Regions from separate parts of the Streptomyces sp. NBC_01255 genome, predicted to be linked through region 3. Evidence: predicted binding sites of a transcription regulator. Region 3 holds the regulator's gene; each other region holds the start of a gene.

Region 1 (10,569 bases), 2.3 Mb from region 3:
GAGCAGACCGAGGGCAAACGGACCGCGACCCACAGCATGGTCGGCAAGGACCGTTCGGACGCCTCCCACATCGTGGAGATCGTCGAGTTCCCCTCGTACGACGTGGCCATGCGCAATTCGCAGCTCCCCGAGACCGACCGGATCTTCCGCGAGATGGTCGCGCTCTGTGACGAGATGCCGACCTTCACCGACCTGGACGTGGTCCGGGACGAGGCGCTGTACAAAACCAACGCCCGGCACCTCATGGAGATGATGGCGCGGGAGCCGGAGCTCGCACTGCTCGACGAGGTGATGGCAGAGGGATACCACGACCACGATCCGACCAACGAGCAGGACGTCATCGGCATGGACGCCGTCCGGCGCGAGGTGGAGATGTGGCGGCGCGGCTTCGACTTCACCTTCGCCATCGACGACCAGATCGCCGAGGGCGACCGGGTCTGCACCCGCTGGACCTGGAAGGGCAGCCACACCGGGGACTTCATGGGGCTCCAGCCGTCCGGCATGGACGTGACCATGACCGGCACGGTCATCCACCGCTTCCGGGACGACGGGAAGATCGTCGAGGGGTGGTGGCAGTACGACCTGCTCGGGCTCATGGGGCAGCTCGGCGCGGTGGAGGGATGACCTCCTGAGGAAATCACGAGGCCCGATGCCCCCGCGACGGGGGCACCGGGCCTCGGTGATCAGTGGCGGTCAGTGACGACGCGCCTCAGACACGCCTCAGTGGGAGTGACCGTGGCCGTGGCCGTGGCCCGCGTCCGCCGGCTCCTCTTCCTTCTTCTCCACCACGAGGGTCTCGGTGGTGAGGAGGAGGGAGGCGATCGAGGCGGCGTTCTCCAGGGCGGAGCGCGTCACCTTCACCGGGTCGATGACGCCGGCCTTGACCAGGTCGCCGTACTCGCCGGTCGCGGCGTTGAAGCCCTGGCCCTTGTCGAGCTCCGCCACCTTCGAGGTGATGACGTAGCCCTCGAGGCCGGCGTTCTCGGCGATCCAGCGCAGCGGCTCGACGGCGGCGCGGCGGACGACCGCGACACCCGTGGCCTCGTCGCCGGTCTTGCCGAGGTTGCCCTCGAGGACCTTGACGGCGTGGACCAGAGCGGAGCCACCACCGGAGACGATGCCCTCCTCGACCGCGGCGCGGGTCGCGGAGATGGCGTCCTCCAGACGGTGCTTCTTCTCCTTCAGCTCCACCTCGGTGGCGGCGCCGACCTTGATCACGCACACGCCGCCGGCCAGCTTCGCGAGGCGCTCCTGGAGCTTCTCGCGGTCCCAGTCGGAGTCCGTGGACTCGATCTCGGCCTTGATCTGGTTGACGCGACCCGCGAGCTCGTCGGCGTTGCCGCCGCCCTCGACGATGGTGGTGTCGTCCTTGGTGATCGTCACGCGACGGGCGGTGCCCAGCACGTCCAGGCCGGCCTGGTCGAGCTTGAGGCCGACCTCCTCGGCGATGACGGTGGCGCCGGTCAGCGTCGCCATGTCGCCAAGCATCGCCTTGCGGCGGTCGCCGAAGCCCGGGGCCTTGACGGCCACGGCGTTGAAGGTGCCACGGATCTTGTTCACGACCAGGGTCGACAGGGCCTCGCCCTCGACGTCCTCGGCGATGATCAGCAGCGGCTTGCTGGCGCCGGCCTGGATGACCTTCTCCAGGATCGGCAGCAGGTCCTGGATCGAGGAGATCTTGCCCTGGTTGATCAGGATGTACGGGTCGTCGAGGACGGCCTCCATACGCTCCTGGTCGGTGACCATGTACGGGGACAGGTAGCCCTTGTCGAAGGCCATGCCCTCGGTGAAGTCGAGCTCCAGGCCGAAGGTGTTGGACTCCTCGACGGTGATGACACCGTCCTTGCCGACCTTGTCCATCGCCTCGGCGATGAGCTCGCCGACCTGCTGGTCCTGCGCGGAGAGCGCGGCGACGGCGGCGATGTCGGACTTGTCCTCGATCGGGCGCGCGGTGGCGAGGAGCTCCTCGGAGACGGCCTTGACGGCGGCGTCGATGCCCTTCTTCAGGGCGGCCGGGGAGGCGCCGGCGGCGACGTTGCGCAGACCCTCGCGGACCAGGGCCTGGGCGAGCACGGTGGCGGTGGTGGTGCCGTCACCCGCGATGTCGTTGGTCTTGGTCGCCACCTCCTTCACCAGCTGGGCGCCGAGGTTCTCGAACGGGTCGTCGATCTCGACCTCGCGGGCGATCGTGACACCGTCGTTGGTGATGGTGGGGGCGCCGAACTTCTTGTCGATGACGACGTTGCGGCCCTTGGGGCCGATCGTCACCTTCACCGTGTCGGCAAGCTTGTTGACGCCGCGCTCAAGGGCGCGACGGGCGTCCTCGTCGAACTTCAGGATCTTCGCCATGGGAGCGGTTCAGCCCTCTCGGAATCGTATGGAAACGAACTGCGCCCCCGGACGCCCTGTGCGGGGTCAAGGGGCGCAGCTCAAAGCATCCACTTCGGATACTTCGGTGAATTACTTCTCGATGATCGCGAGCACGTCGCGAGCCGAGAGGACGAGGAACTCCTCGCCGTTGTACTTCACCTCGGTGCCGCCGTACTTGCTGTAGAGCACGATGTCGCCGACCTGAACGTCGAGCGGAAGACGCTCGCCGTTCTCGAAGCGGCCCGGGCCCACGGCGAGGACAGCACCCTCCTGGGGCTTCTCCTTCGCGGTGTCCGGGATGACCAGGCCAGAGGCGGTGGTCTGCTCGGCGTCGAGCGGCTGGACCACAATGCGGTCCTCGAGCGGCTTGATGGCAACCTTGGAGCTGGTGGTCGTCACGATCCGACCTCCCCCTTCGGAGATTACGGGGTCAACTGTCTGAGGTGGCGACCAGGTGGATCCGTCGTCGCGGGTGCCGGACCTGCCTGTCGCTGTGTTGGCACTCTCCAGTGGGGAGTGCCAGAGCCGAGACTATGACCGCGATTAGCACTCGGTCAAGCGGAGTGCCAATTCCATGCCGTCGCGCGTCGTTCTGGTCTCGGTATGGGCAACGCCGTGACGGACCCTCCGGTTCCGGACGAGGGTGCGGCCATGACGACCCCTCCCCCTCCGGTACGCACGGCCGGCGACATCCTGTTCGGGATCCTGCTCCTCGTCCTGGAGGGCGTGCTCGTCCTGATCGCCGCCTTCACCCTGGGCATGCGCGGGTGGGCCGACAGCTACGGTCCGGCGCCTGCGGGACCGCCCCCGGTGGACTGGGTGCCGGTACTCGTCTTCGGAGCGATCACCGGCGGCGTCCTGCTGCTCGCCTGGGCGATGCTGCGCGGCGGCTGGTCCTGGACGGCAGGGGGCCAGTTCCTGGCCGCGGCGCTGCTCGGCATCGGCACGCTGGCCTTCGGGATACAGGAGTGGGCGCGGGCGCACCCCGCGACGCCGGGGCCGACGGCCCCGGCGACCCCGTCCGAAGCACAGTGCGTGTGCCGCAGCGGGGGCGGGCCCTGCGAGTGCCCGGGAGGGTGACCCCCGGGTCAGTCGGCGTGGCCGGAGATCCGGGCCGCCGTTCCTTCCGCCACGGTCGTCGCGTCCGGCGTGGCCATCCGTTCCGCCGCCTTCCGCCCCAGCCGCTCGATCGGGTCGACCGACGAGGCGCAGCCGGAGACGGCGAGCAGCGCGCCGGCCAGCGCCGCGCCGGCGACGGCCGCACGGAGCCGTCTCGTACGGAGGCCGCTCGCACGGAGGCCGCTCGTACGGAGTTGTCTCGCACGGAGGCCGCTCGTACGGAGCCGTCTCGCACAGAGCCCGCTCACACGTAGTCCTCGAGCTTCGCGACCGCGTACCCCTTGGCCGTGATCACGTTCATCACCCTCCGGATCATGTCGGGCATCGTGCCCTTCCAGTCGCCCTTGCCCCGGAAGTGGGTGAGCACGATGTCGCCGGGGTGCAGGTCCCGGTCCCACTCGCGCCACTCCATGTGGTCCGGGAACGCCTCTGACGCCCACAGCGGGACCGCCTTGATCCCGCAGGTCTTCGCGGCGCGCAGCGTGTCCTCGTTGTAGTTGCCGTACGGCGGGCGGAAGAGCGGGGGCCGCTTGCCGAATCGTTTCTCGATGACGTCCTGCATCCCGCAGATCTCGCGCTTCTGCTGCTTGTACGAGAGCCCGGGCAGGTAGCGGTGGTTGAGGGTGTGGTTGTGCAGGGAGACCCCGCCCTCCTGCGACTTCTGCATCCTCGCGAAGTACCCGTAGTCGTCCTTGACGACGTAGTCGCTGAGGAAGGCGCTGTAGGGGATCCGGAGGTCCTTCATCATCCGCAGCAGCTCGGGGTCCTTCTCCGCGCCGTCGTCGATCGTCAGGAAGACGACCTTCTGCTTGGTCGGCACGGTCGTGAAGACGGGCGGCAGCCCCTCGCCGTCCGTCTCGAATCCCTTGCGCGTGGTGATCTTCGGTTTGACCTTCGGCGGGGCGGGCGCGTCGAGCGGGGGCCGGGCGAGGCCCCACTTCTTGGCGGCGAGCGCGCGGGCGGCCTTCTGCTTGCGGACCTTCTCGACGTACGCGCTGAGCGCCCCGGCCGACCCCGGGGCCTGCGCCTGCCCCTGCTGCCCGGGGGCGGGGGCGGGGGCGGGCGCGCGGCGCTCCGGTTCGGCGGGGCCCGCGCCGGAGCAGGCCGTGGCGGCGGAGGCGAGGGCTGCGACGACGAGAGCGGCCCCGAGGGTCCGCCGGACAGGGTGCGCGCTGATCACCATGAATTCTTCCTCTTGTCGTACAAGCGGTATGGCGCCGCATCCTGTCAGTGCTGACGCCCCGTCCGGACCACGACACCGCCGTACGGCGCCACCGTCCCCCGGCCGGCCCACAGCGCCGCAGGGCCCACAATGGGACGGGTGACCGACCTCGCCCACTTCACCGCCCTGCTCACCCCCGAGGGGCAGGCCCTGCTCGCCGCCCTGCGCGACTACGACCCCGCCCAGGAGCTGGCGGTCGTCTCCCGGCTCCGCCGCGACCACCCCGCAGAGCTCGTCACGTCGGCGGTCGGCCAGGCCCGGCTGCGCCAGCGCGCGGTGGCCAAGTTCGGCGCCGAGGACGCGTACCGGATGTACTTCACGCCCAACGGCGTCGAGCAGTCGACCCGCGCCTCGGTCGGCACGTACCGGGCGGCCCGGCTCAAGGCGCTCGGCGTCGGCAGCGTCGCGGACCTCTGCTCCGGGATCGGCGGCGACGCGATCGCCCTGGCCCGCGCCGGGATCTCCGTCCTCGCCGTCGACCGCGACCCGCTCACCGCCGAGGTGGCCCGCGCCAACGCCGAGGCCCTCGGCCTCGCCGGGCTCGTCGAGGTCCGCGAGGCCGATGTGACGGAGATCGACACGAGCCCGTACGACGCGGTCTTCGTCGACCCGGCGCGGCGCGGCGGCCGGGGCAGGATCTTCGACCCCGAGGCGTACTCCCCGCCGCTCTCCTGGGCCGTCGAAGCGGCCCGCAGGGCCCCGCACGCCGCCCTGAAGGTGGCACCCGGCATCCCGCACGAGGCCGTCCCGGCGGAGGCCGAGGCCGAGTGGATCTCGGACGGCGGGGACGTGAAGGAGGCCGTGCTCTGGTTCGGTACGGAGCCGGGCGCCCGCCGCGCCACGCTGCTGCCCTCGGGCGCCGGGATCGTCGGCCGGGGGCTGCCCGACCCGGCGGTCCGGCCGGTCGGCCGCTACCTGTACGAGCCGGACGGCGCCGTCATCCGCGCGCACCTCGTCGCCGAGGTCGCGGAGGACCTCTCGGGCGGCCTGATCGACGAGACGATCGCCTACGTCACGGCGGACGAGCTCGTCCCCACGCCGTACGCCGCCGCCTACGAGATCACCGACGAACTCCCCTTCAACCTCAAGAAGCTGAAGGCGCTGCTCCGGGAGCGCGAGGTCGGGACGCTGACCGTGAAGAAGCGCGGTTCGGCGGTCGAACCCGAGGAGATCCGGCGGAAGGTGAAGCCGAAGGGCCCCAACTCCGCGACGGTGCTGCTCACTCGGGTCGCGGGAGCCCCGACGATGCTGATCGGCCGCCCGGCGGGCGGAGGCCGGTGACCAGGGTGCCGTAAGCCGCAAGCGGCACGATCCGAACGGGGGAGAGATCATGGCGCTGCATCCGGAAGGCATGTTCACCACGGGGCCGCTCGCGCACCTCGTCGGACTGGCCGCCGGCGGACCCGACCCGCTGGAGTGGGAGGTCCTGCGGTTCGACCGCGTCACGCGGACGGAGTACTGGGACCCCTCCTGGCGGCACAGCTCGCAGACCCTCGCCTCCCAGCTCGACTACATGGCCACCGCGTTCAGCGAGGACTTCTTCGCCACCTGCCCGGAGGCGGACCGCCGCGCCTGGCGCGCGGCCGCCGGGGCGAAGAGCGTGCCCGCGTTCATGACCGGGCTCGCGATGCTGCTGCGGCTCGCGGACCGCCAGGGGCACGCCACGTACGAGGACGTGCCGCTCGCCGCGTGGGAGGTGAAGGCGCAGTTCCCGCTGCTGATGTCGCTGGACGGCTGGGCGTACGACGGCGAGTACGCCTCGTACGAGGAGAGCATGTGGGCGTACATCGAGGGCGAGCACCCGTACTGCTCCTACGAGGTGGTCCCCCGCCTCACCCAGGCGCTGGAGGCGCGCACGCTCTGCACCGAGTCGGCGGCCTTCGCCGCGTCCTTCCGGAAGCTCGCACCGCAGGCGACCCCGGAGACCCTGGCCGTCATCACCCGCACCACGTTCACCCACATGACGGAGCACCACGCATGAATGCGATCTTCCACGACGAGCCCTTCCCCGAGGTGTTCGGGAACGCCTCCCAGGTGATCGTCAGCGCCGACGAGCAGTGGATCGCGGCCAGTTCGATCGGGTACCACCAGAGCCGGGTGGCCGTCTACCGCGCCGCCGACCTCTCCTGCGCACACCTCCTGACGTTCCCGTTGGCCGCCGAGGCGATCGACTTCCACCCCACGCTCCCGCTGCTGTCCATCGGCCTCAACAACGGCGACGCATACCAGCGCGAGGGCGGCCTCACCCTCTTCGAACCCGGCACGGGCCACCGCGTCGACTTCGCCGACCCCGACTGGGGCGTCGAGCCGGCCCGCTGGCTGGACGCCAGAACGCTCGAACTCACCTTCTTCACGTGGGAGTCGGACTGCTCGCAATTCCAGTCCCGCGCCACCGTCGTCCGCGACGACTGGCTCGGCCTCCCGTCCGACGCCCTCGACCTGCGCACGCTTCCCCGGACCCCGCTCCCCCCTGACGCCCTGGTCGAGTACCTCGACGGTGAACTCACGCATCCGCTGCTCCGGGCCCTCGCCGAGCGGGCAGGCCGGAGCTACGACGGCCTCGGCGGGGTCTGGGCCGTGGCCGGGCTGAGTGACGGCCGGGTACTCGCCACCCGCAGCCACGCCGTGCTGGAGTGCTGGTCCCCCGACGGCTCGCTGCTGTGGAGCGTTCCCGCGCCGTCGGCGGCCGGCGGTCAGCGGATCGAGGTCTCCGCCGACGAGCGGACGGTACGCGTGGCCGTCCCGGGCCCCGGCCCCGACTCTCGGACCCGGACGGACTTCCCCCTCGTCGCCACCTCCGACGGCACGGTCCTCGACGCCCCCTCGGTGCCCTTCGCGGCCGCGCTGACGGCCCGTACGGACGGGGTGTGGGCGATCCGGGACACGTACCAACGCAACTCCGAGGCCGAACCCCCCGCCCCGCCCAACGCCCGGGCCTTCGCCGCCGACGGCACCCCGCTCGGCACGGTCCACGAGCCGGAGCGGTACGACCTCGTCCCGATCGACGTACGCCGCTGCCCCGAGCTGCTGTACGGCCGCCGGCGCCGCGAGGTGATCGCGCTCGACCCTGTCACCACCGCCGAGACGGTGCTCTTCGCGCTGGAGCCGTTCATGGTCGACCGGCCGCTGGGCCGGGCGGTGTACGTCTCCGACAGCGCGGGCCCCGCGCTCCTGCACGGCCGGACGGAGCTGGTCCGCCGCACCTTCCCGGCGGGGGACGTGACCTGGACCGTGCCCACGGACTCCACGATCGTCGACCTCGACGCGCACGCCGGCGTCCTGCACGCCGTCTGCACCGACGGCACGCTGCTCTCGGTCGACACCGCCGACGGCACCGTCCTCGACCGGCGCCCCCTGCCCCCGTACGGCCCGCTCTCGGTGCACGCGGCCCCCGACGGCACGGTCCTCGTCGGCACGACGGCCGGCCAGATCCTGCGCTACTGAGCGCGTGATTCCTCGGTCGCCCGCGCGCGACCGAGGAGCAGTTCCCGCTCGCGCGCGTTCCGGGTGAGCGAGGCCGCCCGCTCGAACTCCGCCCGGGCCTCCGCCGCCCGCCCCAGCCGGGCCAGCAGGTCGCCGCGCACGCTCGGCAGCAGGTGGTAGCCCGCCAGGGCGGTGCCCCCGGCCAGGGCGTCGACGAGCGCGAGACCCGCCTCCGGGCCCTCCGCCATCGAGACGGCGACCGCGCGGTTCAGCTCGACCACCGGGGAGGGCGCGACGGCCCCGAGCCGGCCGTACAGGGCGGCGATGGTCCGCCAGTCCGTCTCCTCGTACGAGGCGGCCCGCGCGTGGCAGGCGGCGATCGCGGCCTGGAGGGCGTACGGCCCGTAGGAGCGCCCGTCCCCGGCCCGCTCCAGGGCGGCGAACCCCCGCCGGACGAGCAGCCGGTTCCAGCGGCTCCTGTTCTGGTCGGCGAGGAGGACCGGCTGCCCGTCGCGGCCGGTACGGGCCGCCGTCCGGGAGGCCTGGAGCTCAAGAAGGGCGGCGAGCCCGTGGGCCTCGCTCTCCCCGGGCATGAGCGCGGCGAGTCCGCGGGCCAGCCGCAGCGCGTCCTCGCACAGGCCGGGCCGCAGCAGGTCGTCGCCGGCGGTCGCCGCGTACCCCTCGTTGAAGATCAGGTAGACGACCTCCAGGACGGAGCCCAGCCGGGCGACCCTCTCCTCCCCGTACGGCACCTCGAACTCCACGCCCGCCTTCGCGAGCGCCCGTTTGGCGCGGGTGATCCGGGCCGCGACGGTCGCCTCCGGCACGAGGAAGGCGCGGGCGATCTCGTCCGTCCGGAGCCCGCCGACGAGCCGCAGCGTCAGCGCCGCGCGGCCGTCGGCGGAGAGCACGGGGTGGCAGGTGGTGAAGACGAGCCGGAGCACGTCGTCGTCGATGTCGCCCGGACCGGACGGCTCCGGGTCGTACGACTCCTCCGTGAGGGTCCGGCCCACCTCGGCGAGCTTCCGGGCATACGTCTCGCGGCGGCGCACGAGGTCGACGGCGCGGTGCTTCGCGGCGGTCGTCAGCCAGGCTCCCGGACGCTCCGGGACGCCTGACCGCGGCCACTGCTCAAGGGCGGAGACGAACGCGTCCTGGGCGATCTCCTCGGCGATGCCGACGTCCCGGACGATCCGCGCCACGGTGGCGATGATCCGCGCCGACTCCATCCGGCAGACCGTCTCCAGGGTGCTTTCCACCGTCATGGTTCACATGACAGCACACCTGACACGACACCTGACAGGACACCCGCGGGTCAGCCTTCCGGCATCTCCTCGACCTCGCGGACCTCCAGTCCGACCTTCCAGTTCGGCGGGTGGACGGCGAGGAAGCGCTTCCCCCACTCGACGGCCTCGGCCATGTCCTTGCACTGGAGCATCGCGTAGCCGCCGACGACCTCCTTGGTCTCGGTGAACGGTCCGTCGGTGTACGACAGCTTCCCGTCCGACCAGGTGATGCGGGTGGCCTCGGCGGTCGGCTTGAGCCCGGCCGTGTCCACCATGGCGCCGGCCTTGGTGATCTCCTCGAAGAGCGCGCCCATCCGCTCCTCGAAGCCGGGGTCGGCGCTCTCCATGTCGATGGTGTTCTCCTCGATGCGGACGAGGGACAGGAAGCGGGGCATGACGACTCCTCGGTGGTGCGGTGGCGGGGCCGTTCCCCGCCTTCCACACATACGTCGAACGGGCCGGGCCCGCATCGACACCACGCCCGGGGAATCTTCTAGACGTAGTCCTCCAGGCGGGCCACGGTGAAGCCCTGCTCCTGGATGCGGCGCAGCATCGTGGCGGTCATCTCGGTCATCGTCCGGCCCTTGAGCTCGGACGGGCCGCGGAAGTGGGCCAGGACGATGTCGCCGGGGTGCAGCTTCTTGTCCCCGCGCTGATACTGCATGTTCTTGATCTGCATGGACTCGCGCCACAGCACGATCGCGTCCACCCCGCAGGTCCCGGCGGCGGCGCGGGTGTCCTCGTTCCAGTTGCCGTACGGCGGGCGGAAGAGCCGCGGGGTCGTGCCGTACTCCTTCGCCAGCTTCGTCTGCTGGCCGCATATCTCGCGGCGCTGGGCGTCCCTGGAGAGCGTGCGGAGGTTCGGGTGCGTGAGGGTGTGGTTGGCGACGCCGTGGCCCTGGGCGGCGAGCGGGGCGAAGTAGCCGTAGTCGCCGCGTATCGCGGAGTCGGTGAGGAACATCGTCACCGGGACCTTGAGGTCCTTCATCATCCGGACGAACTCGGGGTCCTTCTCGGCCCCGTCGTCGATCGTGATGAAGACGATCTTCTCGGTGGTGGGGATCTCGCTGATGACGGGGACAGGACCACCCGGCTCGCGGGTCACCGGCTTGGTCGCCGGCGGGGCGGGCGGGGCGGCGAAGGGCTTGA
Region 2 (10,569 bases), 1.9 Mb from region 3:
CGTACGTCGAGCGGGGCCTGCTCCCGGCCGGCGGGCGGGTGCTCGACCTCGGGTGCGGGCCCGGGCGGAACAGCCTGTACCTCGCGTCGCTCGGGTACGAGGTGGACGCCGTCGACCTCTCCGCCACCGCGATCCGCTGGGCAGAGGAACGCGCCCGCGAGGCCGGCGCGGCGGAGAGCGTGCGCTTCGTGTGCGGCGACGCCTTCGCCGCACACGAACCGGACGTCCTGGACGGCCCGTACGACCTCGTCTACGACTCCGGCTGCTTCCACCACCTGCCCCCGCACCGCCGCGTCAGCTACCTCGCGCTCCTCGACCGCGTCCTCGCGCCCGGCGGGCACTTCGCGCTCACCGCGTTCGCCGCCGGGGAGGGCGGCATGGGCTCGGAGCTGCCGGACGCCGACTTCTACCGGCAGGGCAAGCTGGACGGCGGACTCGCCTACACGGACGTGGAGTTGCGTGCGCTCTTCGCCGACCTGGCGGAGATCGACGTCCGCCGCATGCGCGACGAACCCGCCGCCTCCGCGCACTTCGGCGAACCCTTCCTCTGGACGGCGCTCTTCCGTAACCCCTGACTCACATCGTCCGGACGTGGTCCGCGAGGCGGTCGTACTGTTCGCGTACGCCCGCCTCCATGCCCGCCGCCAGCGCCTGGTCCCTGATCTCGTTCGAGGGCCAGAGAGAGGTGCTGGTCAGGGCCGTGCCGCCGTGCGGGGTCGCGTCGAAGGTGAGGGTGACACGGACCGGGGCCGTGTCCGGCATCTGCTCGAAGACCTCCGTGTAGTCGAGCCGCTCCGCCGGGACGATCTCCTCGTACGTGCCGGAGAAGACGATCTCCTGGCCGTCCGGGGCGGTCTGGCCCCACCGCCAGGCGCCGCCCACCCGCAGGTCCACGTCGACGACCGTCGTCGTCAGCCCGGAGGCGCCGTACCACTCGCGTACGTGCTCGGGGCGCGTCCAGGCCTCCCACAGCCGGCCCGGCGGAGCATCGAAGGTCCGGGTGATGACCAGTTCACGGTCGGCGGGTGTCGTCAGCAGGGTGACCATGGGCTCGGCCCTTCCACGGTGTCCCTTCCAGCATCACTCCGGTGCGCCCCCACAGCCACTTCCGTAAAGGGAGTGAACACGTTCAACAGGTGAGCGCTAAAGTTCTGCCACGCGGCCGCCCCGAATCACGGCGACGCCGCCATCACAGACCTGTGGGGGGTCCCTTTGCCGCGCTCAACGCGCAGGCTTCCGCACGCCCTTGTGCGTGCCGCAGCCGTCTTCGCTCTCTCGGCGGGTGTCATCGTGCCCGCCGTCATCCACGCCCCGGCCGCGCACGCGGATGCGACGAGCCTGTCCGGCATGACGCTGGACGACGGGCGCTACCGCCTGAAACTGCCCGCCAACGCGCTCTGGATCAAGGTCAGCGTCCTGGCCTCCACCGCCCCCGGCGCCGCCGTCCTCGCCTCCACGGAGGCGCTCACCACGGACAACGTCGACTGGGAGACCGACGCGCCCTTCGCGCTCCCGCAGGGCACCGCCCTCGGCGACTACCCGGTACGCGTCGACTACCGGCTGCCCGGCGGGACCACCCAGCAGTCGACCGGCGGCACCTACAGCTACCGGCCGCACATCGGCGTCACCGACGTGTCCTGGAACCGCACCAGCACCAGCTACGACCAGCGCCAGGCCGTCCTCTCCGGAAAGACGACCCTCTGGAACCCCGCCACCGGCGCCCGCACCGCCGCGCCCGGCGGCACCAAGGTGGCGATCACCCTCACCTCGCTGGACGGCACCGGCGGGGTCGTGAACTCCAGCGCCACGACCCGCACGGACGGCAGCTTCTCCGTGACGCTGACCCCGAACGGCTGGGTGTCCGGCAGCGCGACCGTGGTCACCGCCGGCACCGTCAACGACCCGAACAACGCGGCCTACGTCCCGTCCCTGGGCGTCGAGACACTCCTCTACCGGATCAGCGCCGACGTGAACAAGTACCGCGTGCGCGCCGGTACGGACGTGCGGGTCACCGGGCACGTGGAGCGGTACACGCCGACCGGCTGGAAGCGCTTCGCCGGCGCCCCCGTCGTCGCGACCGGGGAACAGTCCTACGGTGCCGCCACGACGAACGTCCTCGGCAGCGCCACCTCCTCCGCGACCGGCACCTTCTCCTTCAACGCGCGGGCCCAGTACAGCACCGACTTCGTGTACACGTCGCTGCGGCCCTCGCCGTACTTCGGCGACTCCCGCCCGTACGCCAAGAGCGACATCGCCGTACCGCAGCAGTTCTCGTACTCCCCGCACACGATCACCCTGGACGAGCACGGGAAGCTCACCGCCACGGGCGGGTTCGGGTCGGCCTACTGCCGCAACGGGCAGCCCGTGCACCTGCAGGTCTCCTTCGACGCCGGATCCACCTGGCGCGTCCTGCGCTCCGGCATGACCGACAGCGGCTGCTCCTACACCTTCACCACCCAGGGCTACGAGAGCGCCCTCTACCGGATCTACCACCCGGAGACGAACGAGCTGGTCGCCAAGGGGAGTACGTCCCTGAAGCGGGCCCGCACGCCCACCCGCTTCTCCGCCTTCGGCGTCAGCCCCACGCAGCCCACGGTGAACGGGAAGATGACGGTCTCCGGCACCGTCCAGCGCAAGGTCGGCGGCCTCTGGAAGCCGCTCCCCGGCACCAAGGTGACCCTGGTCTACAAGCCCAAGGGCGAGAGCCAGTGGTACTGGGTCAACCAGGGCATCACCACCGACGCCAACGGCCGGTTCAGCTACCGCGCCACCGCGTACGGCGACGGCTCCTGGGCGCTGTACCTCAACACCACGGGCAGCTACTTCTACAGCGAGACGAATGCGAAGTACATCGATGCGCGCTGATCTCTCCGCCTCCTGCAGGCGCTCCCTGACGGCGGGCCTGGCCGCCGCCGCGCTCGCCGCCGGGACCCTGACGGTCACGGCCGCGCCCGCCGCCCACGCCGCCACGCTCGTCGGCATCGGCCGGGCCGTCACCGACGACGCCCAGCGCGGCATCTTCCAGGTGACCGCCTGGACCGACGCCCCGAACGCCAGGATCACCAAGGTCTCGGCCACGGTCCGGCAGGGCTCCACGGTCCTCGTCGACATCCCGACGCTCCCTGTGGTCCCCGACCCCTGGGACCCGAGCGCCGCCAACCTCTTCCGGCTCGCGGACGCCGCCACGTTGAAGCTCGTCGAGGACGGCGGGCGCATCCCGGCCCTCGGGACGTACGCCATCGACGTCACCGCCACCGACTCCCTCGGCAACAAGCAGACCCGCACCGACGCCGGACAGCTCGACTTCCGGCTCCGTCCCGAGGTCACCCTCGTCCCCACCAAGCCCACGTACGCCGACCGCAACGCCCGCCCCTCGGGCACCGTCGTCGGCATCCAGCCCGGCTCCGGGGACCGGGTCACGCTGTCCGACAGGCCGGTCGCCATCGAGAGGACCAGCCCGGCGCAGGACGGGACATGGAGCGCGGCACAACAGGCGGTCACCGACGCGGCCGGCCGGTTCACGTCGCCGCCGTTCCCGATCTCCAGCGAGGACCTCGGCACCTCGGCCATCCACTTCCGGACGACGGTCACCGCCGACACCCCCGAGATCCACGGCACCGTGACGGATTACCTCAGCGTCTCCGATTACGTGTCACGCAAGGTGGCCGTCACCGCCACCGCCGACAAGAAGCGGGCGCTCAACGGGCAGACCGTCACCATCAGCGGCCGGATGACCGACCCGGCGGCGGCGGGCGCGCCGGTCGCCGGCCACCAGGTCCGCGTGCGGCTCGGCGGCCCCACCTACGGAACGGGCCCGAGCGCCGTCGTCCGGACCGGCACGGACGGCCGGTTCACCGCCCGGCTCGTCGCCATCGCGGGCAAGGAGTCGGGCAACTGGTTCGTCGAATCCCCCGACCGGTACGTAAGCTTCCCGGATCTTCACGGCGCGCTGGCCATCCCGCTGGAGTCCCGCACCGACCTCCGTACGTACGGGCTCTCCGCCGACGGCCGGGTCACGGTCTCCGGCACCTTCCGCGCCCGGTACGTGCCGGAACCGAACTTCGAGACGTCCCAGTTCGTCCGGCTGGAGCAGCTCGTCGGCCGCGACTGGAAGGCGATCGCCTGGGCGAGCGTGAACTCGGCCTACTTCAACGACTTCACGCTCTCCGCGGCGAGCAAGGGCGGTTGGTTCCGCGTCCGGCACCTCACCACCGACCAGTTCGCCGAGTCCGTCACTCCGTCGTTCCGGCTCACCCGTCTCGACACCCGGATCGTCTCCCTGAACGCCGGCCCCGAGCCGGTCGCCAAGGGCGGGTACGTGACGGTCACCGGCGGCCTCCAGCACTACGCGGACTGGGCCTGGCGGGCGTACGGAAACGCTCCGGTCGTCCTGCAGTTCCAGCCGCGGGGCAGCACGACCTGGAAGCAGATGGCGACCGGCCGGTCGAACGCGAGCGGCAACGTCTCCCTGAAGGCGAAGGCCACCGGGGACGGCACCTGGCGCATCCGCCACTACGGCGACAGCAGGCACTTCAACACCCCGGCCGCGGCCGGCGGCGACTACGTCGACGTGCGCTGACCCACCGATTCCCGTGACAACGCCCGAGGGCGGCACCCCCCAGTCGGGGAGTGCCGCCCTCGGTCACGTTCAGCAGTACTGCGGTACTGCGATGAACCACCGATCCCGGAGGATCAGAAGTCCATGTCACCGCCCGGCATGCCGCCGCCGGCCGGCGCGGACGCCTTCTCCGGCTTGTCGGCGATGACGGCCTCGGTGGTGAGGAACAGCGCGGCGATCGACGCGGCGTTCTGCAGCGCGGAGCGCGTGACCTTCGCCGGGTCGATGATGCCCTCGGCGATGAGGTCGACGTACTCGTTGGTCGCGGCGTTCAGGCCGTGGCCGACGGGCAGGTTGCGGACCTTCTCCGACACGACGCCGCCCTCGAGGCCGGCGTTGACGGCGATCTGCTTCAGCGGAGCGTCGAGCGCCTTGCGGACGATGTCGGCACCGGTGGCCTCGTCACCCTCGAGCTCGAGCTTGTCGAAGACGCCATCGGCCTGCACCAGGGCGACGCCGCCGCCGGCGACGATGCCCTCCTCGACGGCCGCCTTCGCGTTGCGAACGGCGTCCTCGATGCGGTGCTTGCGCTCCTTGAGCTCGACCTCGGTCGCGGCACCGGCCTTGATGACCGCAACACCGCCGGCGAGCTTCGCCAGGCGCTCCTGCAGCTTCTCGCGGTCGTAGTCGCTGTCCGAGTTCTCGATCTCGGCGCGGATCTGGTTCACGCGACCGGCGACCTGCTCGCTGTCACCGGCACCGTCGACGATGGTGGTCTCGTCCTTGGTGATGACGACCTTGCGGGCGCGGCCCAGCAGGTCGAGGCCCGCGTTCTCCAGCTTGAGGCCGACCTCCTCGGAGATGACCGTGCCGCCGGTGAGGATGGCGATGTCGTTCAGCATGGCCTTGCGACGGTCGCCGAAGCCCGGGGCCTTGACCGCGACGGACTTGAAGGTGCCGCGGATCTTGTTGACGACCAGGGTCGACAGGGCCTCGCCCTCGACGTCCTCGGCGATGATCAGCAGGGGCTTGCCCGACTGCATGACCTTCTCCAGGAGCGGGAGCAGGTCCTTCACGGAGGAGATCTTGGAGTTGACGATCAGGAGGTAGGGGTCGTCGAGCGACGCCTCCATGCGCTCCATGTCGGTGGCGAAGTACGCCGAGATGTAGCCCTTGTCGAAGCGCATACCCTCGGTGAGCTCCAGCTCCAGACCGAAGGTCTGGGACTCCTCGACGGTGATGACGCCTTCCTTGCCGACCTTGTCCATCGCCTCGGCGATGAGCTCGCCGATCTGGGTGTCGGCGGCGGAGATGGAGGCCGTCGAAGCGATCTGCTCCTTGGTCTCGACATCCTTCGCCTGCTCGAGGAGCGCACCGGAGACGGCCTCGACGGCCTTCTCGATGCCGCGCTTGAGGGCCATGGGGTTGGCACCGGCGGCGACGTTGCGGAGGCCCTCGCGGACGAGCGCCTGGGCGAGAACGGTGGCGGTGGTCGTACCGTCGCCGGCGACGTCGTCCGTCTTCTTGGCGACTTCCTTGACCAGCTCGGCGCCGATCTTCTCGTACGGGTCCTCGAGCTCGATCTCCTTGGCGATGGAGACACCATCGTTGGTGATCGTGGGGGCGCCCCACTTCTTCTCGAGGACGACGTTGCGACCCTTGGGGCCGAGGGTGACCTTGACGGCGTCAGCGAGCTGGTTCATGCCGCGCTCGAGACCGCGCCGGGCCTCCTCGTCGAACGCGATGATCTTGGCCATGTGAAGTGGTCCTCCCGGACATGGGGTGGATAACGCTCCAGGACCGCGCCGACGCCCGCGACGGACGGCCTCCGCGTGTTCCGTGTGGTTCCCTGCCCCACCCGGTCGGCGACCTCGTCTGCCCGATCCTCGTAGCACTCTCACCTTCCGAGTGCTAACGCCAATGATTAGCACTCGCCCTAGGAGAGTGCAAGCGACTCTCGGGTTTCGGGCAGTCCTGACACGGGTCGGCACAGGTGCGGCACGGGTCCGGAAACGCGTGAGGGGCCCGCTTCCCCTGGGGGATGCGGGCCCCTCGACGGCGTTGCGTCGGTGGCCGATCGCGCCGCGCTCAGACGGCGAGCTTGACCATGTCCGCCTGCGGACCCTTCTGGCCCTGCGAAATCTCGAACTCGACCCGCTGCCCCTCTTCGAGGCTGCGGTAGCCATCCATCTGGATCGCGCTGTAGTGGACGAAAACATCCGCACCACCGTCGACCGCGATGAAGCCGTAGCCCTTCTCCGCGTTGAACCACTTGACGGTGCCCTGAGCCATGCCTAACTCCCCTATTACTGGCCCTTGCGCGGGAACCGCACTTCGCGGACCCGGGGTCAGACCCTGCGCCGGAACGCGTCGACCGCCGCTGAATGTATCTGCCCAACTGCCCTCTGCAACAGGTCATTCGAGCGAGAATTCTGGGCATGGCGGAAAGGGGAATTAGGGAGAATCCCTGGAGTTCCGGGGCAAGTCGGGCCCGGCAAAACGCGCAGAACGTACACAACGCACATGCACTTTGGCTGCTTCCTGACGCGCAAGGACGCATTCTCATATGCGTCCGGCATGAGCAGCGGAGGGGACTTCCCCAACTCTACCCCGCTTAACCATGCAGAATTGCCCCCTCCGCTTTATGTCGCGGAAGGGGCAATTCAAGAAAGACGGGACAGACGATGCGTCAGCCGAGGGGTCAGCAGCCTCCGGCGACGGCCGGGATGATCGAGACGCCCGCGCCGGCCGGGGTGGCCGTCTCCAGGCCCTGCTCGAAGCGCACGTCGTCGTCGTTCACGTACACGTTGACGAAGCGGCGCAGCTTGCCCTGGTCGTCCAGGACGCGGGCGGCGATGCCGGTGTGGTTCTTCTCCAGGTCCGCGATGACCTCGGCGAGGGTCGCGCCCTCGGCCGGGACCTCGGACTGCCCGCCCGTGTAGGTGCGGAGGATGGTGGGGATGCGGACGTTCACGGCCATGTCTTCGTACCTCTCAGAGGGCCAGGCCCGCGGCGCGGAACGCGTCCAGGCTCGGGCGGATGGTGGCGGTCGCCTGCGAGCCCTCGGCCACGGCGTCCAGGGTCTTGAGGCCGTCGCCGGTGTTCAGCACGACGGTGGTGAGCTCCGGGTCGATCAGCCCCGCCTCGACGAGCTTCTTCGTGACGCCGACGGTCACACCGCCCGCGGTCTCGGCGAAGATGCCCTCGGTCTGTGCGAGCAGCTTGATCGCGTCCACGACCTGCTCGTCGTTCACGTCCTCCACGGCGCCGCCGGTGCGGCGGGCGATGTCGAGGACGTACGGGCCGTCGGCCGGGTTGCCGATCGCGAGCGACTTGGCGATCGTGTTCGGCTTCTGCGGGCGGACGACGTCATGGCCGGCCTTGAAGGCGGCGGAGACCGGGGAGCAGCCCTCGGCCTGGGCGCCGAAGATCTTGTACGGCTTGTCCTCGACGAGGCCCAGCTTGATGAGCTCCTGCAGACCCTTGTCGATCTTGGTGAGCTGCGAGCCGGACGCGATCGGGATGACGAGCTGGTCGGGGATGACCCAGCCGAGCTGCTCGCAGATCTCGTACGCGAGCGTCTTGGAGCCCTCGCCGTAGTACGGGCGGAGGTTGACGTTGACGAAGCCCCAGCCCTCGCCGAGCGGGTCGCCGATGAGCTCCGAGCAGAAGCGGTTGACGTCGTCGTAGTTGCCCTCGATGGCGACGAGGTCACCGCCGTAGACGGCGGCCATGACGACCTTGCCCTGCTCCAGGTCGTGCGGGATGAAGACGCAGGAGCGGAAGCCGGCGCGGGCGGCGGCGGCGCCGACGGCGCCGGCCAGGTTGCCGGTGGAGGAGCAGGAGAGCGTGGTGAAGCCGAAGGCGCGGGCGGCCTCGAGGGCCTGCGCGACGACCCGGTCCTTGAAGGAGTGGGTCGGGTTGCCCGAGTCGTCCTTGACGAAGAGCTTGCCGGGGGCGACACCGATCTCGCGGGCGAGGTTGTCGGCCTGGACGAGCTTGGTCCAGCCCGGGTTCAGGTTCGGCTTCTCGGCGACGTCGGCCGGGACGGGCAGCAGAGGGGCGTAGCGCCAGATGTTGGCGGGGCCGGCCTCGATCTGCTTGCGCAGCGCCTCGGGGTCACCGGTGGGGAGGTCGTACGCGACTTCGAGCGGTCCGAAACAGAGTTCGCAGGCGAAGATCGGACCGAGGGCGAAGACTTCACCGCATTCGCGACAGGAAAGCCCTGAAGCGGGACCGAGGTCGACGGTGGTGGCAGAGGCGACAGTCTGTACAGCCATGGAGGCGAGGCCCTTTCTCCTCATCTTTCCCATGACGAACTTTTCGTCATGAGACGGATTTGGCACCTTCCCTAGCCGGGGGCCTCGCTGGAGGACGAGACGAACCGACTGGAGGGTTGCCGGGGCTTCAACGGGCCGTTTCCCTCTGCCCCTCTGGATGAGCGGTATTCGATTGTGAAGTGCGGTGAAGTCCTTGCGGGCTTCGTTCCTGCGCTCCGACGCGGGCGGCACCCCGACGTGCATCGGGCATCCGCGTTGTTCAAGACTGTAACCGAAGGCCCCGGCGCTTGGACGGGCCGTCCGTACCGCGAGATGGAGATCACGTGCTGGAAGAGGTGGAGCGCTGGCTGGACCGGCGGTCCTGGTCCGTGGCTGACCGGCCGATGGAGCGGATCCTCGCCGCCAAGCGAAACACGAAGGTCAGCGTCGTGCTGCCGGCGCTGAACGAGGAGGCGACGGTCGGCGACATCGTCGCCGTGATCCGCCGCGAGCTGATGTCCGAGGCGGTGCCGCTCGTCGACGAACTGGTCGTGATCGACTCGGGCTCCACCGACCGTACGGCGGAGGTGGCCGCGGCGGCCGGGGCGCGGGTGGTCGCGCGGGACGCGATCCTCCCCCGGATACCGGCCGTCCCCGGCAAGGGCGAGGTCCTGTGGCGGTCGCTCATGGTGACGAGCGGGGACGTCGTGTGCTTCGTGGACGCGGATCTGCGGGACTTCTCCGCGGACTTCGTGACGGGGATCGTGGGCCCGCTGCTCACCGACCCCGACATCGACTTCGTGAAGGCGACCTACGACCGCCCGTTCGGAGCCGGGGACACTCCTGGCCAGGGCGGTCGCGTGACCGAGCTGGTGGCACGCCCGCTGCTCAACCTGCACTGGCCGCAGCTGGCCGGCTTCGTCCAGCCGCTGGGCGGCGAGTACGCGGTGCGGCGCTCGCTCCTGGAGCGGCTGCCCTTCCCCGTCGGTTACGGAGTGGAGCTGGGGCTGCTCGTCGACGCGCTGCACACGGTGGGCCTGGACGCGCTCGCGCAGGTCGACGTGGGTGTGCGCAAGCACCGCCATCAGGACGAGCGGGCGCTCGGCCGGATGGCGGCGGCGATCTACCGGACGGCGCAGCTGCGGCTGTCGCGCGGGCACCTCGTACGGCCGCGGCTGACGCAGTTCGAGCGGGGCGAGGACGGGTTCGTCCCGCGGACCTACGCGGTGGACACGGAGGAGCGGCCGCCGATGCTCGACATCAGGGAGTACACGCGCCGCCGCGTGGCGTAACGCCACCAGATGATCCGTTTTGCCTACATTGCCCTTTTATGCGCTTCAGACAACAACACCTGGGCAGTGTGGCGGCGGTCGTCGGCCTCGCCGTGGCCTCGCTTGCGCTCTCGACGGCCGGTCCGGCCTCGGCGGACGTCATCGAGCCCTTCGGCAAGCGGTACGACGAGTCGATCTACGGCGACTTCACGACCCTCGGCAACACGGTCATGGGCTGCCCCACCTCCCCCGCGGACATGGCCGCGCGCTGCGCGGCCGCCGCGAAGGGCGAGGGCTCCGACAACAACAACACCTTCGTGATGCAGCGAATCGACGCCGCCGGCCTGGCGACGGGCGGCGGGGCACCGCAGTACGGCTCCAGTACCGGCCACGTCGTGATCCCGGCGGGCGCCGAGGTCGCGTACGCCCGGCTGTTCTGGGGCGGCAACGACGGCACGTACAAGGGCCCGAGCGGGGCCCA
Region 3 (10,569 bases):
GGTGCTTCGGGTGCGGGCTGCTCGGCGGCGGGAGGCTGCACCGGAGCCGGAGCCGGAGCCGGAGCCGGGGCAGGCGCCGCGGCCGGGGGCATGCCCATCGCCCGCATCATCAGCGCGCGGGCGTCCGCGTCCCCGGGCGCGTGCTGGAGGGCGACCGCTGCCTCCGCGACGGCCTCCTCGTTGCGCCCCTCGGAAAGGAGCAGCTCGGCGAAGTGGAGGCGCAGGGGTACGTCACCGGGGGCGGCGGCAACGGCGGTGCGCAGACTGCGGATCAGAGGGGACTCGTCGGCCATGCGGCCACCCTATGAAGCCCCCCGGGGCAGCCGTCCACCGGGTTCCGGCAAAAAAGGCCGTCCGGGCAGGAAGGCCGTCCGTACACTGCGCCGGATGAGACGCGACGGCGCGCTGCGCAAGCTGACGGTGGACGGCACGGTGTGGCTCTGGAATGTCCGCCACCGCCACCCCGACTGCCGTACGGTCCTCACCCTGCGCCGCGCCGAGACCCGGCACGCCCAGCTCCGCCTGGTCTTCCGGGACGGGCCGGGCCGGATCGTGGCGGGCTATCCGATGGGCCTGGGCGAGGTGGCCGCCGTCGGAGGGGGCTGGCTCAACCTCAACGAGCCGGGTGTGGTGCGCCGTTTCCTCGAAGAGGCCCTGACCCGGGACCTCGTCCCCACCGCACACGGGCAGTGGGAGGAGGACGGCTGGCCGCTCTTCGACACGCTCACGGCGACCGAACCCCCTTCCGCTTAGCTCCAGCGGCCGGTGCGCCCCAGGACGAGGGCCGTCGCCGCCGTACCCGCCGTGGAGGTGCGCAGGACGCTGCGGCCCAGCCGGTACGGCTTCGCGCCGGCCGCCTCGAAGGCCGCGAGCTCGTCCGGGGAGACTCCGCCCTCGGGGCCGACGATCAGCACGATCGAACCCTTCGCGGGCAGTTCGGCGGTGGCCAGCGCACCGGACGGATGCGCACGGTCCTCGTGCAGGACGGCGGCGAAGTCGGCGGCCGCGAGGAGGGCGGCGAGCTGCTTGGTCGTCATCAGGTCGGCGACCTCGGGGAAACGGGTGCGGCGCGACTGCTTGCCCGCCTCGCGCGCGGTGGAACGCCACTTGGCGAGCGCCTTGAGACCCCGGTCGCCCTTCCACTGGGTGATGCAGCGGGACGCGGCCCAGGGCACGATCGCGTCGACCCCGGTCTCCGTCATGGTCTCGACGGCGAGTTCGCCCCGGTCGCCCTTGGGCAGCGCCTGCACGACCGTGATCCGCGGCTCCTCCGCGGGGTCCTCGTGCACCTCGTCGACCCGCACGGTCAGCTGGTCCTTGCCCTCGGCGGCCAGCACCACGCACTCGGCCCAGCGCCCCCGGCCGTCGGCGAGGACGAGCTCCTCGCCCTCCCGGAGCCGCTTCACGGAGACGGCGTGCCGGCCCTCGGAACCGTCCAGGAGGAAGCTCCCGGGGCCGGGGACGGCGTCGACGACGAAGACGGGTGCGGTCATGAAGCGCTCCTGTGAGCCAGGTCGGAGAGTGCGGTGTCGAGTTCGGCGGCCAGGACCTCGACGAGCTGCCCGGCGGGGAGTTCGCGGGCGAGACGGTGGCCCTGTCCGGCCCACAGGGCCATGCCCTGGGCGTCGCCGGAGGCGGCGGCGGCCTTGCGGAGCGGGGCGGTGAGGTGGTGGACCTCGGGGTAGGCGGCGGGGGCGTACGGCCCGTGCTCGCGCATGAAGCGGTTGACGAGCCCGCGCGCCGGACGCCCGGAGAAGGCCCGGGTGAAGGCGGTCCGGGTGAAGAGCGGATCCGTCAGGGCCCGCTTGTGCAGCGGGTGCGCGCCGGACTCGGGGCAGCCGAGGAAGGCGGTGCCGAGCTGGGCGGCGTCGGCCCCGGCGGCGAGGGCGGCGGCGATCTGCGCGCCGCGCATGATCCCGCCGGTGGCGACGATCGGCAGCGCGACGCTCTCGCGGACCTGGGTGACGAGGGCGAGGAGCCCGGTCCCCGGAGTGTCGTCGTCCTGCGGGTCGTCGCGGTACGTGCCCTGGTGGCCGCCGGCCTCGACGCCCTGGACGCAGACGGCGTCGGCACCGGCCCGCTCGGCTGCGACGGCGTCCTCGGCGGAGGTGACGGTGACGAGCGTGAACGTTCCGGCACGGGCGAAGGCGGCGAGCGTCTCGGGCGGGGGACAGCCAAAGGTGAAGGAGACGACGCGGACCGGGTCGTCCAGGAGGATCGCCATCTTGGCGTCGTGGCCGTCGTCGCGGCAGTCGTCGGCCTCCCCGAGGGAGGTCTCGTACCAGGTCGCCTCGCCGGCGAGCTGGTGCCGGTAGACCTCGACGGCGGCGGGATCGGCGTGCGGGCCGACCTGCGGCATGAAGAGGTTGACGCCGAAGGGGCGCGCGGTGAGCCCGCGCACCTGCTTGATCTCCTGGTACAGGCCTCCGGCCGTCTTGTACCCGCCGGCCAGGAAGCCGAGCGCACCGGCCTCGCAGACGGCTCCGACGAGCTCGGGACAGGAAGCGCCACCCGCCATGGGGGCCTGCACGATCGGATACCGAAAGAGATCGTTCAGTGCGGTGGTGGACATACGGGCATCGTTTCATGACGGCCCCGGCGGGCCGAATCGGTACGTCAGGTCACGGAAGGCGGGCTTCCGGAACCTCAGGAACCTCAGGAATCTCCGGAACCTCAGGAAGAGGGAAGGGGCGGAACAGCTCGTCGCCGTCCCGCCCCTTCCCTCACGATGCCGTCCGGTCAGGTCCGCCCGTTGAAGGCGTCCTTCAGGCGCGAGAACAGCCCCTGCTGGCCCGGCTGGAACTGCCCGGTGGGCCGCTCCTCGCCGCGCAGCTTGGCCAGCTCGCGCAGGAGCCGCTCCTGCTCCGCGTCGAGCTTTCCGGGGGTCTGCACCTCGACGTGCACGATCAGGTCGCCCCGGCCGTTGCCCCGCAGGTGCGTGACGCCGCGGCCGTGCAGCGGAACCGACTGGCCGGACTGCGTGCCCGGACGGATGTCGATCTCCTCGATGCCGTCGAGGGTCTGCAGCGGCACCTTCGTGCCGAGCGCGCCCGCCGTCATCGGGATGGTCACCGTGCAGTGCAGGTCGTCGCCGCGCCGCTGGAACGTGTCGTGCGGGATCTCGTGGATCTCGACGTACAGGTCACCGGCCGGGCCGCCGCCGGGGCCGACCTCGCCCTCGCCGGCGAGCTGGATCCGGGTGCCGTTGTCGACACCGGCCGGGATCTTGACCGTGAGGGTGCGACGGGACCGGACCCGGCCGTCGCCCGCGCACTCGGGGCACGGGGTCGGGACGACGGTGCCGAAGCCCTGGCACTGCGGGCAGGGCCGGGAGGTCATGACCTGGCCCAGGAAGGACCGGGTGACCTGGGAGACCTCACCGCGGCCGCGGCACATGTCACACGTCTGCGCGGAGGTGCCGGGCGCGGCACCCTCACCCGAACAGGTGGTGCAGACGACGGCCGTGTCGACCTGGATGTCCTTGGTGGTGCCGAAGGCCGCCTCGTTGAGGTCGATCTCCAGGCGGATCATGGCGTCCTGGCCGCGGCGGGTCCGCGAGCGCGGTCCGCGCTGCGAGGCCGTGCCGAAGAAGGCGTCCATGATGTCGGAGAAGTTGCCGAAGCCACCGGCCCCGAAGCCGCCCGCGCCGCCGCCGGAGGCCGAGAGCGGGTCGCCGCCGAGGTCGTAGACCTGCTTCTTCTGCGGGTCCGAGAGGACCTCGTAGGCGGCGTTGATCTCCTTGAAGCGTTCCTGCGTCTTCGGATCGGGATTGACGTCCGGGTGCAGCTCGCGCGCGAGCCTCCGGAAAGCCTTCTTGATCTCGTCCTGGGAAGCGTCGCGGCGCACGCCGAGTACGGCGTAGTAGTCCGTGGCCACTTACGACTCCGCCAGGATCTGTCCGACGTAACGTGCCACTGCGCGTACCGCTCCCATCGTTCCGGGGTAGTCCATGCGGGTCGGTCCGACCACGCCGAGTTTGGCGACTGCTTCGCCGCCCGAACCGTAGCCGACCGAGACGACCGAGGTGGAGCTCAGCCCCTCGTGGGCGTTCTCGTGCCCGATGCGTACGGTCATGCCCGATTCCTTGGCCTCGCCCAGCAGCTTGAGGAGCACGACCTGCTCCTCCAGGGCTTCCAGGACGGGCCTGATCATCAAGGGGAAGTCGGGTCCGAAGCGGGTGAGATTGGCGGTTCCGCCGATCATCAGCCGCTCCTCGTGCTCCTCCACGAGCGATTCGAGGAGGGTCGCGAGCACGGTCGAGACCGTGGCGCGGTCCTCGAGCTCCTCGAAGGACTCGGGGAGGTCCTGCACCAGCTGCGGCACGTCGGCGAACCGGCGGCCGACCACCCGGCTGTTGAGCCGGGCCCGCAGGTCGGCGAGGGAGGTCTCGCCGAACGGCGCGGGACAGTCGATGACGCGCTGCTCGACGCGGCCGGTGTCCGTGATGAGCACAAGCATCAGGCGGGCCGGGGCCAGCGCGAGCAGCTCCACGTGACGGACGGTCGAGCGGGTCAGCGAGGGGTACTGGACGACGGCGACCTGACGGGTCAGCTGAGCCAGCAGCCGGACCGTACGCCCGACGACGTCGTCGAGATCGACCGCACCGTCCAGGAAGTTGTGGATCGCGCGCCGCTCGGGCGTCGACAGCGGCTTGACGCCGGCCAGCCGGTCGACGAAGAGCCGGTAGCCCTTGTCGGTCGGGATGCGCCCGGCACTGGTGTGAGGCTGGGCGATGTAGCCCTCCTCCTCCAGCACGGCCATGTCGTTGCGGACCGTGGCGGGCGAGACGCCGAGCTTGTGGCGCTCGGTGAGCGCCTTCGAGCCGACCGGCTCCTCCGTCCCGACGTAGTCCTGGACGATGGCGCGCAAGACCTCGAGTCTGCGTTCGCTGAGCATCGTGCGCACCTCCAGCTGTCGTCGTCGTTCCGGATGCTCCGGTTGCTCCGGTTTTGGCACTCACCCTGCCCGAGTGCCAGCAATCCCCCGGCCAGTGTACGGCGGCGGACAACGCTCCTGGCAAGGAGGCGGGGGCGCACCGGTTAGCGTCGCCCCATGGACATCGATTGGGAAGCGTACGGGTGGGAGCGGTTGGCGGACGGAGTGGGCAGGCGCCGGCTGCCCGGCTGGGACGCCACGGTGGGCCTGGTGGTGGGCGCGAAGGCGGTCCTGCTCTACGACACGGGCTCGACGCTCGCGGAGGGGGCCGAGCTGCGGGCGCAGATCGCGGCGTTGACGGACGGCCGAAGAGTGACGCACATCGCACTGAGCCACCCGCACTTCGACCATGTCTTCGGCACCGCCGCCTTCGCGGGCGCGGAGGTCTTCGGCGCGGTGGGCGTGGACGAGCTGCTGGGCCGGGAACGGGACCGGGAGGACCTGCGCGGGGACGCCGTACGACAAGGGGTCGACGAGCGGGCGGCGACGGAGGCCGCCGACGTCCTGGTGGCCCCGCGGCACGTGGTCTCCGGCGAGTGGACGCTCGACCTGGGCGGCCGGCAGGTGCTCCTGGCGAACGTCGGCCCGGGCCACACCGGCCACGACCTGGCGCTCTGCGTCCCCGGCGAGCGCGAGGTCGTCTTCTGCGGGGACCTGGTGGAGGAGTCGGGCGAGCCGCAGGCCGGACCGGACGCGATCCCGTCCCGCTGGCCGGACGCGCTGGACCGGCTGCTGTCGCTCGGCGGCGAGGAAGCGCTGTACGTGCCGGGTCACGGAGCGGTGGTGGACGCCACGTTCGTACGACGCCAGCGCGAGGAACTGGCACGCCGCTTCTCGGTCGCATAACGTCGCCCGAATGCGCAGCTACGACCCGGACCTGACGCCCGCTTGGAAGCGCTCGGCGCCCGTCCCGGAGATCCCGGCCGACCACGACCTGGTCGTCGAAGAGGTCACCACGGGCTTCTGCGGGGCGGTGATCCGCTGCGAGGCGGGCACGGTGACCCTGGAGGACCGCTTCGGCAAACACCGGGTCTTCCCGATGGAGCCACGCGGCTTCCTCCTGGAGGGCCGGGTGGTCACCCTGGTCCGCCCGACCGCCGCCGCGCCGGTACGCCCCACCCGTACGGCCTCCGGCTCGGTCGCCGTCCCGGGCGCGCGGGCGCGCGTGGCGCGGGCGGGCCGGATCTACGTGGAGGGCCGGCACGACGCCGAACTCGTCGAACGGGTCTGGGGCGACGACCTCCGGATCGAGGGCGTGGTCGTCGAGTACCTCGAAGGCATCGACGACCTGCCGTCGATCGTGGCGGAGTTCGCCCCGGCCCCGGACGCCCGCCTGGGCGTCCTGGTGGACCACCTGGTCCCGGGCTCGAAGGAATCAAGGATCGCGGCGACCGTCACGTCCCCGGACGTCCTGGTGGTAGGCCACCCGTACATCGACGTCTGGGAGGCCGTGAAGCCGTCCTCCGTGGGCATCAGAGCCTGGCCGACGGTCCCGCGCGGCCAGGACTGGAAGACGGGCGTCTGCCGCTCCCTGGGCTGGCCGCCGAACACGGGCGCGGCGTGGCAGCACATCCTGTCGAAGGTCACGTCCTACAAGGACCTGGAACCGGAACTCCTGGGCCGAGTGGAAGAACTGATCGACTTCGTGACGGCACCCTAGGACCTGTCCGGCGGATCATGGCCGGACAGGCCCTAGTCGACCAGGTCCCGCACGACCGCGTCGGCAAGCAGCCGACCCCGCAGGGTCAGAACCGCCCGCCCCGCCTCGTACGACGAGGGGTCGAGAAGCCCGTCCGCCAGCGCCTTCCGCGAGGCGTCGAGTCCGGCCGGCTTGAGGATCGACAGCTCGACCCCCTCCCGAAGCCGCAGCTCGAGCAGCACCCGCTCCACCCGCCGGTCCTCCTCCGAGAGGAGCTCCCGCCCGGCGCCCGGCGACTTGCCGGCCCCGAGGGCCGCCGCGTACGTCCCGGGGTGCTTCACGTTCCACCACCGGACGCCGCCCACGTGGCTGTGGGCGCCCGGCCCGGCGCCCCACCAGTCGGCGCCGCGCCAGTACAGCTCGTTGTGGAGGCAGCGCCCGGCCTCGGAGGTGGCCCAGTTGGACACCTCGTACCACTCGAATCCGGCCTCGGCGAAGACGGAGTCCGCGATCAGGTACCGATCGGCGTGCACGTCGTCGTCGGTCATCGGCACCTCGCCGCGCCGGATGCGGCGCGCCAGCTGCGTCCCCTCCTCCACGATCAGCGCGTAGGCGCTGACGTGGTCGGGCCCGGCGCCGATCGCCGCGTCGAGCGAGGCCCGCCAGTCGTCGTCGGTCTCCCCCGGCGTGCCGTAGATCAGGTCGAGGTTGACGTGATCGAACCCGGCCGCCCGCGCCTCGGCGACGCACGCCTCGGGGCGCCCGGGCGTGTGTGTCCGGTCGAGGATCTTCAGGACGTGCTGCTTGGCGCTCTGCATGCCGAAGGAGATCCGGTTGAACCCGCCCTCCCGCAGCTCGGCGAGGTAAGCCGGATTCACGGACTCCGGATTGGCCTCCGTCGTCACCTCGGCGTCGTCCGCGAGCCCGAACTCGTCGCGGATGGCCCCCAGCATCCGTACGAGGTCGCCGGCGTCGAGGAGCGTGGGCGTGCCGCCGCCGACGAACACCGTCCGCACCGGCCGGGGGTCGTCCCCGAGCACCTTGCGGGCGAGCCGGATCTCCTCGGCGACCTGCCCGGCGTAGTTGTCCCGGGAGGCGAGCACGCCACCGGCACCGCGCAGCTCGCTCGCGGTGTACGTGTTGAAGTCGCAGTACCCGCAGCGCGTCGCGCAGTACGGCACGTGCAGGTAGAACCCGAGGGGCCGCTCGGCCGCCCCTTCCAGGGCGTGCGCGGGCAGCGCCCCGGTCTCGGGCACGGTCTCACCATCGGGCAGTACGGAAGGCATGAGCCCATTGTCCCGTACCGCCCGAGGTAAACGGTCTGCCTGTGGACAACCGAGGTCCACGCAGGTCAGGACTCGCGGGACCCCGCGTACATCTCCTCGATGAGCTCCTTGTACTCCCGCTCCACCACCGGCCGCTTCAGCTTCAGCGACGGCGTCAGCTCGCCGTGCTCGATGTCGAGGTCGCGCGGCAGCAGACGGAACTTCTTGATCGTCTGCCAGCGCTGGAGACCCTCGTTGAGGCGGTCGACGTAGCCCTGGATGAGCTTCTGGGTCTGCGGGGCGGCGACGACCTCGGCGTACGACTTGCCCGCGAGCTCGTGGTCGGCGGCCCAGCCGAGGATGGAGGGCTCGTCGAGGGCGATGAGGGCGGTGCAGAAGTTCCGGTCGGCGCCGTGGACCAGGATGTTCGAGACGAACGGGCAGACGGCCTTGAACTGGCCCTCGACCTCGGCCGGCGCGATGTACTTGCCGCCGGACGTCTTGATCAGGTCCTTCTTGCGGTCGGTGATCCGGAGGTAGCCGTCGGCGGACAGCTCGCCGATGTCGCCGGTGTGGAACCAGCCGTCGGACTCCAGGACCTCGACCGTCTTCTCCGGCAGGCCGTGGTAGCCCTCCATGACGCCGGGTCCGCGCAGCAGGATCTCGCCGTCGTCGGCGATCCGGACCTCGGTGCCGGGGAGCGGCTTGCCGACGGTGCCGGTGCGGTAGGCCTCGCCCGGGTTGACGAAGGAGGCGGCGGAGGTCTCCGTGAGGCCGTAGCCCTCCAGGATGTGGATGCCCGCGCCGGCGAAGAAGTAGCCGATGTCGGGGGCGAGCGCGGCGGAGCCGGAGACGCAGGCGCGCAGGTTGCCGCCGAAGGCCTCACGGATCTTGCTGTAGACGAGGACGTCGGCGACCTTGTGCTTGACGGTGAGGCCGAAGGGCGCGGAGGCGGTGCCCGTGCGGCGGAAGTTGTCCTGGCTGGCCTTGGCGTACTCGCGGGCGACCTCGGCCGCCCACTGGAAGATCTTGTACTTGGCGCCGCCGGCGGCGCGCGCCTTGGCTGCGACCCCGTTGTAGACCTTCTCGAAGATGCGGGGCACAGCCGCCATGTAGGTCGGCTGGACCACTGGCAGGTTCTCGATGATCTTCTCTACCCGGCCGTCGAGGGCGGTGACGTGACCGACCTCGATCTGGCCCGAGGTGAGGACCTTGCCGAAGACGTGCGCGAGCGGCAGCCACAGGTACTGGACGTCGTCCTGGGTGACGAGACCGGTGGCGGCGATGGCCTTGGCCATGTACGACCAGTTGTCGTGCGGGAGGCGGACGCCCTTGGGGCGGCCGGTGGTGCCCGAGGTGTAGATGAGGGTGGCGAGCTGGGTGGCGGTGATCGCGGCGACCCGCTCCTTGACGGACTCGGGGTGCTTCTCCAGGTACGCGCGGCCGCGTGCCTCCAGGTCGGCGAGGGAGAGGACCCAGTCGCCGTCGGTCTCCACGCCCTCGGCGTCGATGACGACCACGTGGCGGAGGTCCGGCAGGTCGGCGCGGCGCTCGACGGCCTTGGCGAGCTGGGACGCGTCCTCGGCGATGAGGACCCTGGACTCGGAGTCGGAGAGGATGAACGCCGACTCCTCGGCGTTGGTCGACGGGTAGACCGTGGTGGTCGCGGCGCCCGCGCACATCACGCCGAGGTCGGCGAGGACCCACTCCACCCGGGTGGCGGAGGCGAGCGCGACCCGCTCCTCGGACTGCACGCCGAGGTCGACGAGACCGGCGGCGATCGCGTAGACCCGCTCGGCGGCCTGCCCCCAACTGAGCGACTTCCAGTCGTCGGGACCGGCACCGGACGCGGCGGGAACCGGGTACCGGTAGGCCTCCGCGTCGGGAGTCCGCTCGACGCGCTCAAGGAAGAGGGTCGCCACGGAGGGCGGCCGGTTCTCGATCAGGGTCTGTGTGTCGCTCACGACGTCCTCCGGGCGGCGGCGGTGCCTGCTGGCGGTGCGTAACTACGTAACCGTCTAACCGTCTACGTAACTAACTGGCGAGTAACCTTCGATTCGGGATCAGAGTAAAGGCCCGAGGACCGGCGCGTAAGAGCTTGCAGGGCCCCGCTTCATAACGAACGGGTCCACGCGCCGTCGGCACGTGGACCCGTTAGATGCACAGAGCAGCTACTCGCTGCACTCCCCTCCGGCCGGCTACTTCTTCTTGCCGGAGGACTCGTCGCTCGACAGGACGGCGATGAAGGCCTCCTGCGGCACCTCCACCGAGCCGACCATCTTCATGCGCTTCTTGCCTTCCTTCTGCTTCTCCAGCAGCTTCCGCTTACGGGAGATGTCACCGCCGTAGCACTTGGCGAGGACGTCCTTGCGGATGGCGCGGATGGTCTCGCGGGCGATGACCCGGGAGCCGATCGCGGCCTGGATCGGCACCTCGAAGGCCTGGCGCGGGATGAGCTCGCGCAGCTTGGCGACGAGCCGCACACCGTAGGCGTACGCGGCGTCCTTGTGGGTGACGGCGGAGAACGCGTCGACCTTGTCGCCGTGCAGCAGGATGTCGACCTTGACCAGGCTGGAGGCCTGCTCGCCCGTGGGCTCGTAGTCGAGGGAGGCGTAACCGCGCGTCTTGGACTTCAGCTGGTCGAAGAAGTCGAAGACGATCTCGGCGAGGGGGAGGGTGTAGCGGATCTCGACCCGGTCCTCGGAGAGGTAGTCCATGCCGATCAGGGTG

The links. Region 3 encodes HrcA, which represses chaperone genes, less so after heat shock. Its sites were predicted from a motif close to TTNGCACTCNGNNNNNCNGAGTGCNAA; they were not measured.
Region 1: the regulator HrcA is predicted to act here: its motif matches at 2,914-2,940, upstream of groES (co-chaperone GroES).
Region 2: the regulator HrcA is predicted to act here: its motif matches at 6,483-6,509, upstream of groL (chaperonin GroEL).

What each region holds. Positions count from the first base shown of each region.
Region 1 covers NZ_CP108474.1:3,493,960-3,504,528, forward strand. Annotated here, with positions in the region: gene OG357_RS15180 (ester cyclase) at 1-624, shown strand, start outside; gene groL (chaperonin GroEL) at 721-2,349, opposite strand; gene groES (co-chaperone GroES) at 2,461-2,769, opposite strand; gene OG357_RS15195 (DUF6234 family protein) at 3,022-3,450, shown strand; gene OG357_RS15200 (hypothetical protein) at 3,459-3,737, opposite strand; gene OG357_RS15205 (polysaccharide deacetylase family protein) at 3,734-4,672, opposite strand; gene OG357_RS15210 (THUMP-like domain-containing protein) at 4,802-5,992, shown strand; gene OG357_RS15215 (hypothetical protein) at 6,042-6,692, shown strand; gene OG357_RS15220 (hypothetical protein) at 6,689-8,155, shown strand; gene OG357_RS15225 (RNA polymerase sigma factor) at 8,149-9,399, opposite strand; gene OG357_RS15230 (YciI family protein) at 9,450-9,815, opposite strand; gene OG357_RS15235 (polysaccharide deacetylase family protein) at 9,914-10,569, opposite strand, start outside.
Region 2 covers NZ_CP108474.1:3,923,665-3,934,233, forward strand. Annotated here, with positions in the region: gene OG357_RS17305 (class I SAM-dependent methyltransferase) at 1-575, shown strand, start outside; gene OG357_RS17310 (SRPBCC domain-containing protein) at 577-1,047, opposite strand; gene OG357_RS17315 (hypothetical protein) at 1,249-2,865, shown strand; gene OG357_RS17320 (hypothetical protein) at 2,855-4,579, shown strand; gene groL (chaperonin GroEL) at 4,693-6,315, opposite strand; gene OG357_RS17330 (cold-shock protein) at 6,647-6,850, opposite strand; gene OG357_RS17335 (MoaD/ThiS family protein) at 7,260-7,538, opposite strand; gene thrC (threonine synthase) at 7,552-8,838, opposite strand; SAM riboswitch class I at 8,856-9,002, opposite strand; gene OG357_RS17345 (glucosyl-3-phosphoglycerate synthase) at 9,162-10,109, shown strand; gene OG357_RS17350 (DUF7927 domain-containing protein) at 10,148-10,569, shown strand, end outside.
Region 3 covers NZ_CP108474.1:5,837,080-5,847,648, reverse strand. Annotated here, with positions in the region: gene OG357_RS26450 (ATP-binding protein) at 1-293, opposite strand, end outside; gene OG357_RS26445 (hypothetical protein) at 388-753, shown strand; gene OG357_RS26440 (16S rRNA (uracil(1498)-N(3))-methyltransferase) at 750-1,493, opposite strand; gene OG357_RS26435 (nitronate monooxygenase) at 1,490-2,572, opposite strand; gene dnaJ (molecular chaperone DnaJ) at 2,740-3,876, opposite strand; gene hrcA (heat-inducible transcriptional repressor HrcA) at 3,877-4,896, opposite strand; gene OG357_RS26420 (MBL fold metallo-hydrolase) at 5,053-5,781, shown strand; gene OG357_RS26415 (DUF3097 domain-containing protein) at 5,792-6,595, shown strand; gene hemW (radical SAM family heme chaperone HemW) at 6,628-7,860, opposite strand; gene OG357_RS26405 (AMP-dependent synthetase/ligase) at 7,926-9,803, opposite strand; gene lepA (translation elongation factor 4) at 10,038-10,569, opposite strand, start outside.